DNA from 2 places in the Rhodoferax mekongensis genome. Region 2 is predicted to be linked to the other one. Evidence: riboswitches for the same ligand, from Rfam matches in the RefSeq annotation. Region 2 holds a riboswitch; the other holds the start of a gene.
The links. A riboswitch is a leader RNA that binds a small molecule or an ion and turns the genes downstream of it on or off. The one in region 2 is predicted to bind thiamine pyrophosphate.
Positions count from the first base shown of each region.

Region 1: linked by a shared signal. The riboswitch ahead of RAN89_RS15550 (thiamine ABC transporter substrate-binding protein) and the one ahead of thiC (phosphomethylpyrimidine synthase ThiC) in region 2 are both predicted to bind thiamine pyrophosphate.

Region 1 covers NZ_CP132507.1:3,272,008-3,280,323, forward strand. The annotation lists gene RAN89_RS15540 (ABC transporter ATP-binding protein) at 1-264, opposite strand, end outside; gene RAN89_RS15545 (ABC transporter permease) at 257-1,828, opposite strand; gene RAN89_RS15550 (thiamine ABC transporter substrate-binding protein) at 1,869-2,906, opposite strand; TPP riboswitch at 2,967-3,060, opposite strand; gene RAN89_RS15555 (ABC transporter permease) at 3,113-5,776, shown strand; gene RAN89_RS15560 (TRAP transporter substrate-binding protein) at 5,805-6,836, opposite strand; gene RAN89_RS15565 (TRAP transporter large permease) at 6,885-8,177, opposite strand; gene RAN89_RS15570 (TRAP transporter small permease) at 8,182-8,316, opposite strand, start outside.
Region 2 covers NZ_CP132507.1:3,866,755-3,875,070, forward strand. The annotation lists gene thiE (thiamine phosphate synthase) at 1-794, opposite strand, end outside; gene RAN89_RS18490 (thiazole synthase) at 802-1,770, opposite strand; gene thiS (sulfur carrier protein ThiS) at 1,774-2,001, opposite strand; gene RAN89_RS18500 (FAD-dependent oxidoreductase) at 1,998-3,035, opposite strand; gene thiC (phosphomethylpyrimidine synthase ThiC) at 3,044-4,945, opposite strand; TPP riboswitch at 5,034-5,134, opposite strand; gene aceK (bifunctional isocitrate dehydrogenase kinase/phosphatase) at 5,157-6,983, opposite strand; gene can (carbonate dehydratase) at 7,054-7,719, opposite strand; gene RAN89_RS18520 (LTA synthase family protein) at 7,729-8,316, opposite strand, start outside.

The DNA.
Region 1 (8,316 bases), 590 kb from region 2:
GGCGAAATCCTGGAACATAAGCGCAAAGCCGCGCCGCTCGGGCGGTGTGGCAGAGATGTCTGCGCCATCCATGCGCACCATGCCGGCATCCGCCTGCTCCAGCCCGGCGGCAATGCGCAACAGGGTGCTTTTGCCGCTGCCGCTGGGGCCCAACAAGGCCACGGTTTCGCCAGCACTTACCGATACTGTTGCGCCACGCAGCAAGGCCTTGGGCGCACCAGTCGGTGGCACCCATTGTTTGGAAATGTTCAGCAGCTCAAGCACGCGCTTCGTCCTCGCCAGTCGGCCATTCAATCAACACAAAGGCCAGCAAAGCCAGCCCCATCAGCACACAGGCCAACACTTGCGCAGCTGCCAGATTGTCCGCCCCCGGTTTGCCCAGGTGCTGGTAGATCAGGGTGGTGAGCGTGGCCCACTCAGGGCGCGACAGAAACAAGCTCACCGCAAATTCCCCCACTGCGGTGGCAGCGGCAAATGCCATTCCCCGGCGCAAGGCCGGTGCCAGCAATGGCAAGGTCACCCGCCAGAAGCAGCGCCACGGACTTGCGCCCAAGCTGCGCGCGGCCTCCAAGTAGTGCGCGGGCAGGCTGTCCAGCCTCGCGGCCAGCGACTTGGCGACGAAGGGATAAGCCAACAACGCATACGCCGCCACCAACACCCCGAAACTGCTGCTCCACTGCGGGTACAGCAGCAGCAAACCAAATGCCACCATCACCGGCGACACAATAAATGGCAGAAACACCAGCGTACGCAGCCACAGCACGCGCTGCGCGGCCAAGGCGTGTGCCAGCCCCAAGCCGGTAGCCAGCGCCAGCGCCAGTGCTGAGAATTGCGCGGTGTTGGACAAGGCCGAGAGCGTGTCTTCATCGGTCAACACGGCCCAAGCCATAGCTCCTGAATTCATAGCGCCTCGCGCAATGCTGACGAGCGGCGCAGCACAAATAAGCATCCAAATCAACACAACAGCGACCACTGCCCCCCAAGCGACCCAGCCTTGCGGGCAGCGGCGGAGTATGGCGTCGGCACGCGCGGGTGTAGCCAAACGGCGCTCCATGAAGGCATAGCCCCAGGCCACGATGGCGGTGAGTGCCAGCATCCACAAAGACAGCACACCGGCCTGCCCGAGCTGCAGCTCGTGGGCGACCAAGGTGTAGATCTCGACCTCGGCGGTGGCGTAGTTCTGCCCGCCCAGCACCAAGGCCAGACCAAACCCCGAGAAGCAATACAGAAACACCAGGCACAGGGCGGAGGCCAACCACGGCGCAACGGCCGGCCACTCCACCCGCCAGAAAGCCCGCCAGGGTGTGGCCCCCAGACTGCGGGCCGCGGCCACTCGCGCGGCACTCACACTGGAAAGCGCATCGACGCCGGCACGCACCACCACACACAGGTTGAAGAACAGGTTGCCGTACAGCAGCAGCCAGGGTGTGCCTTGCAGGTCCGGCCCACCCCAGCGCGAGAGCCAACCGTTCGGTCCTGCAAACGCCAACACGCCCATGGCTGCCACCAAAGTCGGTACCACAAAGGGCAGCATCAGCCCTCGCAACAGGAGTGCCCGGCCGGGAAACTCCCAGCGTGCCAGCACCCAAGCCATGGGCAAGCCGAGCAGCAAAGTAGCCACACAGGTCATGGCCGCTTGCGCCAGCGACCAGAGCAGACGCCCGCGCAAATAGTCGTCCTGCCAAGGTGCCCACAAGCTCTCCGCACCCCAACCCTCTGCGAGCAAGCGCAGCGCCGGCGCTACCAAGACCACCGCGAGAAACGCCAAGGGCACTGCCGCCAGCCACCAGCGCGCAAAGACGCCGGTCCGCCTCGCTACAGCTTGCATCCCGCCTTTACGCTCCACGCACCGCGCGCCGCGACAGCACTTACTTCAAGACCACCTTGGTCCAACGTGCCACCCACTCTGCGCCCTTGGCCGCAATGTCCGCATCCGAAGGGGCACTAAACGCCGTGGGCTCAGGCGCGAACTTGAAGGCCTCAGCCTTGGCCACACCCGCTTCGGCAGGGAACATCCACATTTCGGTTTGCATGCCGGTTTGAACGGGGGCAGAACGCATGAAGTCCACAAACTTCTCGGCGGCGGCGCGGTTTTTGCCGCCCTTGACCAGCGCCACGCCTTCGACTTGGCGGAACACCGCACCGGGCAAGCTCAAGGAGCCTGTGGGTGGTTCGGCCAATTTGGTCTTGCTGTAAAACAGCTCGGCCGCCGGGCTGGTGGCATAGCTGACCACGAGGGGGTGCTTGCCGCCGTTCTGGCTGAACTCGGTGTAGTAGGCCTCAGTCCAGCCTTTGGCCACTTTCAGGCCATTGGCGCGCAGCTTGGCCCAGAAATCAAAGGCCTTGTCTTCGCCCAAGGTGGCGATGGTAGAAAGCAAAAACGCATAGCCGGGGCTGCTGGTGGCCGGGTTTTGCACGACCAGCAATTTGGCATAGGCGGGCTGGGTCAAGTCGTCCAGCGTCTTGGGCAAGGCCACACCGTTTTTGGCGAACCATGCTTTGTCGTAGTTCAGGGTGACATAGCCGTAGTCCACCGGCACCAGGGGCGCGGGCAGTTCAGCCACGGGTTTGCGGCCGGCCGCAGCGGGAGCACCGGCTTCCAACACGTCAGCCGCCAGTGCCTTGGGGGCCAAAGCGTTGTCAATGCCATACACCACGTCGGCAATCGGGTTGGCCTTGGTGAGGATGAGCTTGTTGAGCATTTCGCCGGCATCACCCGCTTTGGTGATTCGCAGCTTTACACCGTTCTCTTTTTCAAACTGGGCCAGCAATGGCTTGGGGACGGTGAAGGAGCTGTGGGTCAGTACACGCAGCTCTTGCGCTTGCGCTTGCGTCGCAGACAGCCCCGCTGTCAGTAGCGCAACGCCCAAAGTGGTCTTCAGAAACGAAAAAATCCCGTGTTGCATGGTGTGCTCTCTTTCAATGCGCCGGCGACGGCTGCATCAAAAACCGGCACCCGCAAACGGGACTCTGGCCTCTCACGCTTCCTACGCTGGCATAACCCAGATCAGGTACATGGGGTATTTCTCAGTCCTGTGACGGACACCCCCGGTGGAAGCCGTGATTGTAGGCGCCGGCGTACATCCATCGCCAGCAGACGCACAATCGCCCCATGTTCCAGAACTACCGGCGCCCCGCCGGGCCCTTGTGGCCCCTACTTTGCAGCTTCTCCTGGCAAGAGCTGCGCCAGCACCCTTGGCGCAATGCGGCAGCGGTGGTGTCGGTGATGCTGGGGGTGGCGCTGGCGTTTTCGGTGCACCTGATCAACGCCTCTGCCTTGGACGAGTTTTCGCAGGCGGTGCGTTCGGTGGGCGGCCAGCCCGACCTGGAGCTGCGCAGCGCCAACAGCACCGAGGGCGTGCCTCTGGAACTATGGGGCCGCTTGCAGCGCGATCCGGACATTGTGCTGGCCTCGCCAGTGCTGGAAATCAGCACGTACGCCCTGCCCGCCTCACCCATCCCCAGTACGAACACCAGCGCCGAGCCCAAGCGCACGCTGCTGCGGGTGATCGGCATCGACCCTCTGCAAGTGGCCGCCATGGCCCCGGACTTGCTGCCGCGGCCGGACAAGGCCGAAGGCGCAGACAGACTGTCCTTCTTCGCGCCCGATGCCGTTTTTTTGAATCCGCTGGCACGCCAGTCTCTCGGTGACGACACGCTGCTATTGCAGATTGGCTTGCGCATGCAAGCGGTGCGGGTGGCGGGCAGCGTGGCGGCGGGCGGCGCCGCGCTGGCCGTGATGGACATTGCCGCGGTCCAAGACCTGTTCGGCTTGGGCGAACGCATCACGCGGGTCGACCTGCGTCTGCGCGCCGGGGTTGACCGCAAGGCTTTGGTGCAACGACTGCAAAGCGAGGCCGATTGGCCGGCAGGTGCCACACTGCGCGAGCCCGGCGATGCCGTCACCCGGGTCAGCAATCTCTCACGCGCCTATCGGGTGAACCTCACGGTGCTGGCGCTGGTGGCCTTGTTTACCGGCGGCTTTCTGGTGTTTTCGGTGCTCGCCTTGAGCGTGACGCGGCGCTCGCAGCAGTTTGCCTTGCTGGCGGTGCTGGGCCTGACCGGTCGGCAGCGCCTGCAACTGGTGTTGTGGGAAGCCGCTGCTTTGGGTGCCTTCGGCAGTGCGCTGGGCTTGCTGCTGGGCACTGCATTGGCGGCCCTGGCCCTGCGCTTGTTGGGTGGCGACTTGGGTGGCGGTTACTTCAGCGGCGCCACACCGGCCTTGCAATGGAGCCCTTGGGCTGCGCTGGTGTTCGGGGCACTGGGCACTGCCGCAGCTTTGCTCGGCGCATGGGGCCCTGCCCGACTGGCGCAAGCCTTGCCACCCGCCCAAACCCTGAAGGGATTGGGGCACAGCCAAGGCGGTGGCAGCGGTGTGCGTTGGGGCGTAGCGTTGCTGGCGGCCGGCGGTCTGCTGGCCCTCTTGCCCCCGGTGTGGGACATGCCGCTGGCCGCCTACCTGAGTGTGGCGGCCCTGCTGCTGGGCGGTATTGTGAGCCTGCCTGCGCTCGTGGGCGTGGTGCTCAACCGCGTGGCACCGCTTCTGGCACGCCAGCTGCTGCCTCTGCTGGCAGTAGAGCGCGCCCGGCGCGTGCGCGAGAGTGCGGCGGTTGCCGTGAGTGGCGTTGTCGCGGCCCTGAGCCTGGCGGTGGCACTTACCGTGATGGTGGCCAGCTTTCGCGGCTCGGTGATGGACTGGCTGGACCAGGTGCTGCCCGCCGACCTGTACCTGCGCACCGCCATCAGCAGCAGCGCGCTGGACACCGCGTATCTGGACCCCGCCTTTGTGGACCAAGCCAGCGCCCTGCCCGGCGTGGCACGCGCTACCACCCAACGTATCCAGAATCTTTCCCTGGACTCTGCCAAACCTCCCGTTGCGCTGATTGCCCGCCCCTTGCGGGACCCGCAGAGTAGCCAGCTGAATCTGCCCCTGGTGGGAGGCGTAGCCAAGGTCCCACAGGGGAGCATTGCCATTTATGTGAGTGAGGCGATGGTGGATTTGTACGGCGCCAGGGTCGGGGAACCTTTCCCGGCCCTTTCTCTGGCCTTCAAGCCAAATCAGGCCTTGGCGCCCGCGGAATATGCGCAAGCAGCTCCTTTTTTTGTAGCAGGAATCTGGCGGGACTATGCACGCCAGAGCGGCGCTATCACCCTGGACCGCGCGGATTACTTGCATTGGACCCGGGACACGCGGGTCAATGACATGGCCTTCTGGCTGGAGGAAGGCGCGTCCCCCGAGGCCCTGCAGAGCGCCATGCGCAGCCTGGCCGACCGCCTGGCCGGCACGCCCGGTGGCGAGGCCGGCAGGCTGCTGGAATTCGGCTCCGCCCGCGAGATACGCGCCACCAGCTTGAAGATTTTTGACCGGAGTTTTGCGGTGACCTACTGGCTGCAGGCTGTGGCCATTGCCATCGGGCTCTTCGGGGTGGCGGCCAGTTTCAGCGCGCAAGTGCTGGCGCGCCGCAAGGAGTTCGGGCTGCTGGTGCATCTGGGGCTCACACGCCGGCAGATTCTGCGGGTGGTGGCCATGGAGGGCGCTGCGTGGACATCACTGGGCGCATTGGCCGGCATTGCGCTTGGCCTGGCAGTCGCCGTGGTGTTGGTGCATGTGGTCAACCCGCAGAGCTTCCACTGGACCATGGAGCTGGCCCTGCCTTGGGGCCGGCTGGCAGCACTGGGGGCTGCCGTGATTGCGGCGGGGACGCTGACCGCCTGGTTGTCCGGTCGCGCTGCTGCCGGGCGGGACGCAGTGATGGCGGTGAAGGAAGACTGGTAAGCCGGCCTTCACCGCCCACTGACAACACTTACTTCTTGGCGCGGATTTTCACCAGCTCGGCCTGCGCTTCATTCCACAAATCCATGCCGATATCTGCGCCAATGGAGGCGTACACACGGGTGAGCTTGTCGCGCATACGGGCAGACTCGGCGGGCGACAACTCGTTGATCTGCATGCCCTTGGCCTTCAAGTCAGCCACGGCCTTGGCGGCTTCCTCGCGGGTGTCTTTGCGCTCGAAGTCGCGGCTCAGTTTGGCAGCATCGCTCAGGATTTTTTGCTCATCCTTGGACAGCTGATCCCACCACTTTTTGCTCACCAGCACGATCCAGGGGCTGTAGACGTGGTTGGTCACGGTCACGTACTTCTGCACCTCGTAGAACTTGCTCGACAAGATGGTGTTGAAGGGGTTTTCCTGGCCGTCTACCGTGTTGGTTTCCAGCGCGCTGAAGAGCTCTGAGAAAGCCATGGGCACGGCGTTGGCACCCAGCGTCTTGAAGCTGTTGAGGAAGACGTTGTTCTGCATCACACGCAATTTGATGCCTTCCAGGTCTTCCACCTTGTTGATGGCGCGTTTGCTGTTGGTCAGGTTACGGAAACCATTTTCCCAATAGGCCAGACCGACCAGGCCTTTGTCCTGGAGCTTATTGCGGATCTTGTCGCCGACCGGGCCATCCAGCAGTGCGTCCGCTTCCTTGGCGTTGCTGATCAGGAAAGGGGTGTCCCACAGTGCCATTTCTTTGGTGATGCCGACCAGCGTGGCGGTGGAACCGACCATCATTTCCTGCGCGCCACCGATCAGGGAGTTTTGCATCTGGACGTCGGGTCCGAGGGCGGCGGCACCGATGGTGCGAACCTTCATTTTGCCGCCGGACGCTTTCTCCACGGCCTCGGCAAACACCTTGGCAGCGCGGCCCTGGTTGCTCTGCTCATTGAGGCCGTAGCCAAAGCGAATCAGGCGGGGCTTGATGTCTTGGGCCAGTGCAGGCAGCGCGGCACTGAATACCGCAGCACCAGCCACGGCCAGAACGGCGCGACGGAACATTGAGGGGGAAGCTTTCATGGTATGTCTCCAGAGTAAGTGTTGTTGTGTTGCGAAAGGGAAGAACGCTTAGCGCATCCACGCCACCGGCGCGGTCACGATCTGCGGGAAAAGCACGAAGAGAAACAAAATCAGCGTGTAGGTGATCAGGAACGGATTCACACCCTGCACCACGCGGTGCAGCGGCAAACGCCCTACCCCGGCCACCACGTTGAGCACCGTGCCCACGGGCGGTGTAATCAGTCCGATGGCGCCGTTGAGCACGAACATCAGCCCGAAGTACACGGGGTCAATACCGGCCTTGACGGCGATGGGCAACATCACCGGCGCAAAAATCAGGATGGTGGGCGTCAAGTCCAGTGCGGTACCCACGAGGATCAACACCAACATCATCACCAGCATCAACAGGCGCGGGCTCTCCACCAAGGGGCCCAACCAGCCGGAAAGCACACTGGGCAAATCCGCCAGGGTGATCATGTAGCTGGCCACCTGAGCCCCTGCGCACAGGAACATCACGATGGCAGTGGTCTTGGCAGCCCGGACCAGCACCCCGTAGACCTCGGCGACCTTCATTTCGCGGTGAACAAACAAGGCCACCACCAGGGCATAAAACGCCGCCACGACGGCAGCTTCGGTGGGCGTAAACACACCCGACTTCATGCCGCCGATGATGATGACGGGCATCAACATGGCCCAGAAGGCTTTCAGCGTGGCCTGCAGCCGTTCACGCATGGGCAGCGGCTGGCCTTCGGGCAACTCAATGTTGCGCAGCACCAGCTTCCAGGCCACGATCAATCCCGCGCCCATGATCAAACCGGGCACGATGCCGGAGAGGAACAGGGCCGAGATGGACGTGTTGGTAGTCACGCCATAAATCACAAACGGCATGCTGGGCGGAATGATGGGCGCGATGATGCCGCCCGACGCCAACAGCCCCGCAGAGGTGTGCATGGGGTAACCCTGCTGGCGCATCATGGGCATCAGGATGGTGGCGAGTGCTGCAGTGTCGGCCAAGGCCGAGCCACTCATGCTGGCCATCATGACCGCCGCACCGATGGCCACAAAGCCCAAACCGCCGCGGATATGCCCCACCCACGCCTGGGCCATGGTGATGATGCGCCGGCTGATGCCGCCGCTGTTCATCAGCTCACCAGCCAGAATGAAAAAAGGCACCGCCAACAGGGGGAAGCTATCCACCCCTGCCACCAGGTTTTGCGCGAGCAGCTGGGTGTCCCAGAAATCCAGCACCCAAGCCATGCCGGCACCAGTCAGTACCAGCGCCAAGCCCATGTTCATGCCGATACCCATGAGGGCCAGCATGCCTACGGAGAAAACAATAAATGAGAGTCCTTCGTTGCTCATGGCCTTACTCCACGTCGGCGGTGTGGCCCAGGTCCAGCGGGGCACGTTGAATCAACTCCCACAGCGCCATGGCGCCGATGGACAAGGAGCACAAAAGCGCGGGCAGCGGCAGCAATGCATTCGGATAGCCCAGCACGAC
Region 2 (8,316 bases):
CAGCCCGTGCCGTGGTGCTGCGAAGTGTCTACACGCGGGAGACTCAGCCAGCCTGTAGCCTGCGGGCTTTGCAACCAATCACTGGCCAACCCTTGCGCACGCGCGTCATCACCGCCGGTGATGGCTACCGCAAAGCAGTCATACGCGCTCTGCCCATTGGCAGGTGCGCGTTCCCGGGTACCCAGGCGCCAACGGGCTTGCAGCGCTTGCGCCAGTTCGGGAGCCGGGGCGGCATGCAGGGGGTGATCTGCACGCTCGGCCTGCAAGAGGCGCAATGCCTCCCTGCGGTTGGGCGTGATCAATGTGGCGCGGGGCAGCAGCTGGCGGCAGTAGGCGTCCAGCAGGGCGTCGTCCACAAATGGGGTACCTGTAGTGGAACCCAGCACGGGGTCTACCACCAGCGCTATCGGGAAACCCTGTGCACGCAATGCATCCACCCACCGGCACACCACGCGCAGGTTGTCCACACTCCCGAGCAAGCCGGTCTTGATGGCCTGCGGCGGCATGTCCTGCGCCAGCGCGGCCAACTGCGCGTCCAGCAGATCGGCGCTGACAGGCTCCACACGCACAACCTCCACGGAGCTCTGCGCGGTGATGGCGGCCACGGCCGTGCAGCCATGCACCCCGAATGCCTGCAAGGCTTTCAGGTCCGCCTGCAAGCCGGCACCGCCGCCAGAGTCGGAGCCGGCAATGCTCCAAACCACGGGGCGTCGGCCCGCAGAGGCGCGGGCAAATTCGGTGTCTAAAGTGCTTCTGGCGCCCATAGGTATTGCGCGGGTAGCTTCTTTTTTCATAGCAAATTCACAACAAGATGGGGTGGCCCGCGACCGGAGTAGACGCCACCGCCATGTCCTGGCGGGGCATGACCCCGGCTTCATAGGCCAAGCGGCCGGAAGCTATACCGAGCTTGAACGCGCGGGCCATGCGCACCGGATCTACCGCATGGGCCACAGCGCTATTGAGCAGCACCGCGTCCAGCCCCAGTTCCATGGCCTGCACCGCATCGGCCGGCGAGCCGATGCCGGCGTCCACGATGAGGGGCACGCCGGGCAGGCGCGCGCGCAGGGTGCGCAGTGCGCCGGGATTCACCAACCCTTGGCCGGAGCCTATGGGCGCGCCCCAGGGCATGAGGATGTTGCAGCCGGCATCCAGCAGGCGCTGGCAGCTCACCAGATCGTCCATGCAATAGGGAAACACTTCAAAACCGTCTTTCACCAGTTGCGTGGCGGCGGCCAGCAGTTCGAAGGGGTCGGGCTGCAGGGTGTGGGCGTCGCCCACGACTTCGAGCTTGATCCAGGTGGTGTCAAACAGTTCGCGGGCCATGTGGGCCAGGGTGATGGCTTCGCGGGCGGTGTGGCAGCCGGCGGTGTTGGGCAGCAGGTGGGCGCCTGTGGCTTTGATGAGGGCGAAGAAGTCGCCGGCCTCGGCTCCGTGGGCGAGTTGGCGGCGCAGGCCCATGGTGACGACTTGGGCGCCGGAAGTTGCAATAGCGTCTTGCAGTATTTGGGGCGAGGGGTAGGCTGCGGTGCCCAGGAAGAAGCGGCTGGTCAATGCTTTTCCACCTATGTGCCATTCGCTTACTTCTTCGAGGCGACTTGGCGGCAGTGTGCTCTGCTCCGTGTCCCCCGCCCGCTTTGCGGGCTCCTCCTTGACCTGCGCAGAACACGCTGCCGCCAAGTCACTTTGTGTGGCGGTTGAGCGTTCGAGTCCATCGATCTTTTGTGATGCGGTAAGTTGATCCACCGCTTCGCCATTCATGTGTGTAGTCATGGGTCAACCGCCTTCGATGGGTTGAAAGGTGAGGATGGTGTCGCCCTCTGCCAGCGGCTGCTGGGCGCGCTGGCTGCGGGGTACGAAGTTGCCGTTGACGGCGGTGGCCAGCGCCGCCGGCAGCACTCCGCGTGCATCCAACCATTCCTGTAGGGTTCGGGCGTTTGTCGTTTCCGGGGTGCCGTTCACAGTGATTGTGATGGTCTTTGGCTCGGTGTCTGTGGTGGTCATAGCTTGAGCTCTTGCAATGCCTGCTCCACCAGTGCCGGGGCGATGAGCCAGCCGTGGCGGAAGAGGCCGTTGATGTCTGTTTTGCGTGCGCTGTGGCGGATGGCCGGCAGGTTGTCGGGCAACGCGGGGCGCAGGTTGGTTTCGGTGTGCACCACGCGGGCTTCGGCCAGTGCGGGCATGACGCTGTGGGCCGCACTCAGCAGCTCCAGCGTGCTGCGCAGGGACACGGGCGAGCGGTCTTCACTTTCGATTTCGCTGGCCCCCACCACGATCACATCACCGGGGCGAGGCACCATGTAGATGGAGTGGCGCGGGTGCAGCAGGCGCACCGGGCGGTGCAAGGGCACGCCGGGCGCGTGCAACCAGAACACCTCGCCACGCACACCGCGCACCGGCAACGCGGGCTTGGCGCCCACGCCACGTACGTCGAACACATGGTCGAAGCGATGTTGTGTTTCACCGACCTGGATCGCGCCTGCGTCCAACGCCGTGACGGTGCTGCCCCAATGCCATTGCACACCTTGCACCGCGGCTTGTGCGCCCAGCGCCTGCAGGGCCTGAACGGGGTGTATCTGGCCCTCACTGGGCAGCAACCAAGCCAGCGCCGGGCCTTGGATGGAGGGCTCCAGCGCGCGCAGTGCATCCATCGTTAACGACTGCGGTTGGTATGGCGCATCGGCCTTGGCTTGCAAGAGTCCGACAACGCGCTGGGCCGCACCGGCATCGCTGCGGTGGGCCAGCAGCAGGCTGCCGTGCATGTGCAGGGCTACCGGCTCAGACAGCGCCTGCACGATCTGCGGCCAGAGCTGGCAGGAGCGCACGCCCAATACAAACACTTCGCTACCCGCGCGCTCCAGCTCAGCCACTGGGCTCAGCATGCCAGCCGCGGTCCAGCCCGCAGCCCGCGAACCGGACTCCGCACGCGGGCCGGGGCCCGACGCCGAGTCAAACACCTGCACGTCGTGGCCTGCGCGGCTGAGCGTGAACGCCAGTAGCCGCCCGAGCACGCCCGCGCCGGCAATGCCTATGCGCATCGCCATCGTCAGGCCTTGGGGTCTTGGTCGGAGGTCGGTACCAGGTTGATGGGGATGTAGATTTCCCCGCCCACCTTTTTGAACTCGCCCGACATCACGGCCATGCCCGATTGCAACGCCTGCTCCTCGCTCACGCCCAAGTTCTTGGCGTAGTCACGCACCTCCTGGGTGATCTTCATGGAGCAGAACTTGGGGCCGCACATGGAGCAGAAATGCGCCACCTTGGCGCCTTCGGCCGGCAGGGTTTCGTCGTGAAACTGCTTGGCGGTGTCGGGGTCCAGCGAGAGGTTGAACTGGTCCATCCAGCGGAACTCAAAGCGCGCCTTGGACAAGGCATCATCCCGCGCCCGCACGCCCGGATGGCCCTTGGCCACGTCGGCCACGTGGGCGGCAATCTTGTAGGTAATGATGCCGGTCTTCACGTCCTCGCGGTCCGGCAGGCCCAGGTGTTCCTTGGGCGTCACATAGCACAGCATGGCGGTACCAAACCAGCCAATCATGGCTGCACCAATGCCGCTGGTGATGTGGTCGTAGCCCGGCGCAATGTCAGTCGTCAGCGGCCCGAGGGTGTAGAACGGGGCTTCACCGCAGTGCTTGAGCTGCTCGGTCATGTTGGCCTGCACCATGTGCATGGGCACGTGGCCGGGGCCTTCGATCATGACCTGCACATCCTGCTGCCAGGCCTTGTGCGTCAGCTCACCCAAGGTGTGCAGCTCGGCAAATTGGGCTTCGTCATTCGCATCAGCACCAGAGCCCGGGCGCAGGCCATCGCCCAGCGAATAGCTCACGTCGTACGCGCGCATGATCTCCGTCATCTCGTCGAAGTGCGTGTACAAAAAGTTTTCTTTGTGATGGGCGATGCACCACTTGGCCATGATGGAGCCACCGCGCGAGACGATGCCTGTTACCCGGTTCGCCGTGAGGTGGATGAAGGGCAGGCGTACGCCGGCATGCACCGTGAAATAGTCCACGCCCTGCTCCGCTTGCTCAATCAATGTGTCCCGGAAGATCTCCCAGGTCAGGTCTTCGGCAATGCCGCCCACCTTTTCCAGCGCCTGGTAAATCGGCACGGTGCCGATGGGTACCGGGCTGTTGCGCACGATCCAGTCGCGTGTAGTGTGAATGTTTTTGCCGGTTGACAAGTCCATCACGGTGTCGGCACCCCAGCGAATGGACCAGACCAGCTTTTCCACTTCCTCCTCGATGCTGGACGTCACTGCCGAGTTGCCGATGTTGGCGTTGATCTTCACCAGGAAGTTGCGGCCAATCGCCATGGGCTCCAGCTCGGTATGGTTGATGTTGGCGGGGATGATGGCGCGGCCGCGGGCCACTTCATCCCGCACGAACTCGGGCGTCACCACCTTCGGGATGCTGGCTCCAAAGCTGTTGCCGGCCAGACGCTTCTCGCGGTCTGCGTTGCTCAGGTATTGCGCTTGCCACTCCAGGTTCTGGTTCTCACGCAGGGCGACGTATTCCATCTCGGGTGTGACGATGCCTTTGCGCGCGTAGTGCATTTGCGTGACGTTGGCGCCACTCTTGGCACGGCGCGGCTGGCGTTGCAGGCCGGCGGCTTGAGCACGCAAGGCAGCCAGGGCGTCGGTTTCGCCGTGCTTCAGGCCATCATCCAGCGCAAAGGGCTTGCGGCCTTCGTACAACTCGGTGTCGCCACGACCGGCAATCCACTGTGCGCGCACCAGCGGCAAGCCCGAACGCACGTCGATGTGGGCACGCGGGTCGGTGTACGGGCCGGAGGTGTCGTACACCGTGATGGCCTCGCCATTGCTCTGCATGATTTCGCGCAGCGGCACCTGAATGTCAGGGCGGCTGCCTTGCAGATAACGTTTGGTGGAAGCGGGAAGCGGCTCGCGTGTGAGGCGAATGAATTGGGCGAGTTTGTCGGGTGCGTTCACTGGGAAATCTCCGGGTTAACGCCCGAAGAAAGAGAAAAACACGCCCCCGAAAACTTGGAATGAGCCACGGCCCGCACGGCACACGGCCGGGGGCACTGCTCTGCACTTCTTACGCTGGTATGAACCAGATCAAGTTCACGGGTTTGGTATCCATCTCAGCGCAACCACTGCGCACCCCGGGCAGGGCGGAGTGTACGACAAAGTAAAAAACTCACAGCCGTGTGAATCGTTTTTCCTTCTCATACGGGTACACATCATGCACATACCCCGCAGCAATACGCTCCTTCTGCGTCTGCCAGAAGGCGGGGTCCAGCAGATTGGCGTGGTATTGCATGAACACGTCGCGCACCAGCGGATTGCCCAGCAGAAAAGGCGCAAAAGTTTCGGGAAACACATCGCGCGGGCCGACGGCGTAACAAACTTCACCGGACATTTCTTCTTCCTCGTTGCGTGGTTCGGGCACTTTGCGGAAGTTGCAATCGGTGAGGTATTCGATTTCGTCGTAGTCATAGAACACGACCTTGTTGTTACGGGTGATGCCGAAGTTCTTCCAGAGCATGTCGCCGGGGAAGATGTTGGCGGCCACCATGTCTTTGATGGCGTAGCCGTAGTCAATCACCGAGCGCTCAATCTGGTGCCGTGCCCGCAGGGCTGCGGGGCTCTGGTTGCTGCGGTCCGCGCCGCCCGCATCAAACGCTTCTTGCAGGTACATATTGAGCGGGATCATGCGGCGCTCGATGTAGACGTGCTTGAGGATGACCTCGGTACGGCCATCGCCATCGCGGTCGCTGATCTCCAGTTGGCTGGGCGCAAACTGCTGCAGCTCGGCAATCAGCTCATCGCTGAAACGATCCCGAGGGAACGCCACATCGCCATAGTCCAGCGTATCGGCCATGCGGCCTACGCGGTCGTGCTGCTTGACCAGCTGGTACTTGCCCATGACCTGCTCGCGGGTGGTTTCCTTCTGGTGCGGAAAGTAGTCTTTGATGACCTTGAACACATAAGGGTAGCTGGGCAGGTCAAACACCAGCATCACCATGCCCTTGATACCGGCTGCAATGCGGAACTTGTCGCTACTGTGCTGCAGGTGGTGCAGAAAGTCGCGGTAAAACAGGGTCTTGCCCTGCTTGGCCAGCCCCAGCGCGTTGTAGATTTCGTTGCGCGGTTTGCGCGGCATCATGCTGCGCAGAAACTGCACATAGGCGCTGGGGATCTCCATGTCCACCATGAAGTAGGCCCGCGCAAAGCTGAAGAGGCGCAGAAGATCATCCTCCCCGAACAGCGCCGCATCGATACGCAGCTGGCCGTCTTTGCTGTGCAGCACCGGCAGCGCAAAGCCGGCTTCGGTATAGCCGTTGATCAGCTTGCCGATGATGTAGCAACCCTTGTTCCGGAAGAACAGGCTGGAGAGCACCTGCACCTGAAAGTTGGCGAGCAACTTGGCCTCACCCAACTGCCGGGTCATCACCGCCAGCACGTTGCGGGCATCCCGCTCCAGGTCTTCAAACGGCACCCGCAGGTCAAAGTCCTGCACCATGCGCACCAGCTGCGCCTGCACGTCGTCCAGGGTGGGGTAGTAGCAGCGGTAGGTGGGCTGGTAGCGGGCACCCGGCGCGTCCAGGTTCTCGATGTACTCGGTACTGACCGCTGGTCGCACAAAAATGAAATCGTTCTGAAAGTAGCTGCGGTGCAGGATTTTGGTGGTCACCGAATTGAAGAAGGTCTCGGCCAGTTCCGGCTGATGGTGATTCACCAACAGGCCGATGTAGTGGAGCTTGATCTGCTGCCACACCTCGGCGCCCTGCTCGCCGGCCTTGAACTCGCGCTCCAGCCGGCGCGAACACTCTTGTACCCGCAAGCCGTAAAACTCAATGCGCTCGCGCTGGGCGCGTTGCTGGCCATGCCAGTCGCGGGTTTCAAACCGGTGCTTGGCCCGCGCACTCTCGGTGCGGAAGAGCTGGTAGTGGCGGTTAAAGCCGTCAAGCAGCGCCCGCGCGATGTCGTAGGCAACCGAGGAATCAAGCCGGGTAGGAAACATGCGCGAGATTCACTATATTTTTGATAGCTGCTCGCGCATATTCCATGGGCGCCACAGGCCGTTTTGATGCTTAACGGGGATGACGGGGCATGAGCCGCACGCCGGAAATGGCTTCCCGGTACAGCGCATCGAGGTTGTCCTCGCGGCCCACCGTCATGTGCAGGTCCTGCACCAGGCCGTCGTGCACGCCGTACACCCAGCCATGCAGCGTCACTTCCTGCCCTGCGGCCCAGGCGTCTTGCAGCACGGTGCTTTGCGCGACGTTGATCACCTGTTCGATCACATTGAGCTCGCACAAGGCGGCGGCCTTGCCGTGGTCGGGGATCGCGTCCAGGATATCGCGGTGGCGGTCCCGCACGTCCTGGATATGGCGCAGCCAGTTGTCGGCCAGGCCGATACGGGCGCCCTCGAGCGCTGCTTGCACGCCCGAGCAGCCGTAGTGGCCCACGACCATCACATGCTTGACCTTGAGCCGCTCTACCGCAAACTGAATGGTGGACAAGGCGTTCAGGTCGGAATGCACCACCACATTAGCCACGTTACGGTGCACAAAAATTTCACCCGGTGCCAGGCCGATGATTTCATTGGCGGGCACCCTGCTGTCGGAGCAGCCGATCCACATGTACTTGGGCTTTTGCTGATTGGCCAGCCCGGTGAAAAAGCCGGGACGGGTGCGCTCCATCTCCGCGGCCCATGCGCGGTTGCTGGAAAAGAGATCGTTGAGTTTGTCGGTCATAGACCCCGATTATTTATGAAGCGAGACGCGCACGTTCCAGTCGAGGAGTGCGTACCGGGCACGTTCCTGCTGATCGTCCAGTGCATTGAACTCGCATTGCTGGGTAGGCTTGGACGAAGTGCACACAAAAGACTTGGGGTTGCCCAGCTGCCACATGCCCTGCGCATTGCGCGCTTCGCCTGTGAAAAACACAGCCCGTGGCGCGTTCAAGGCATCCGGTTGCGCGGGCAGGTTTTTGAGCAAGTTGCGCCCTGCATTGATGTAGTTGCCCTCGATGCCCGCCAGCGGGAACAGGGTGTTGAACATGTCGCGATGGCTGGCCGGTTGTTCCAGTTGGTTGCCGCACTGGAGCTTGCTACCCCAAATCACAAACGGCACCTGCCGCACCAGATAGCGCCGGCTGGCGTCGGCATACACCCCGAAGGAGCGGACATTGTGGTCGCCCGTGCCGGCAATGATGGTGTTGTCCTTGAGCGGACCCTTTTGCACTTCTTGCACAAAGCCGCCCAGCAAGTCGGTGGCGTAGTGGTACGTGTCGAGGTTGGGAATCAGCGTCTCGGAGCTGGTCTCGCCCTTCCACTGCGCCATGTCGCGCGG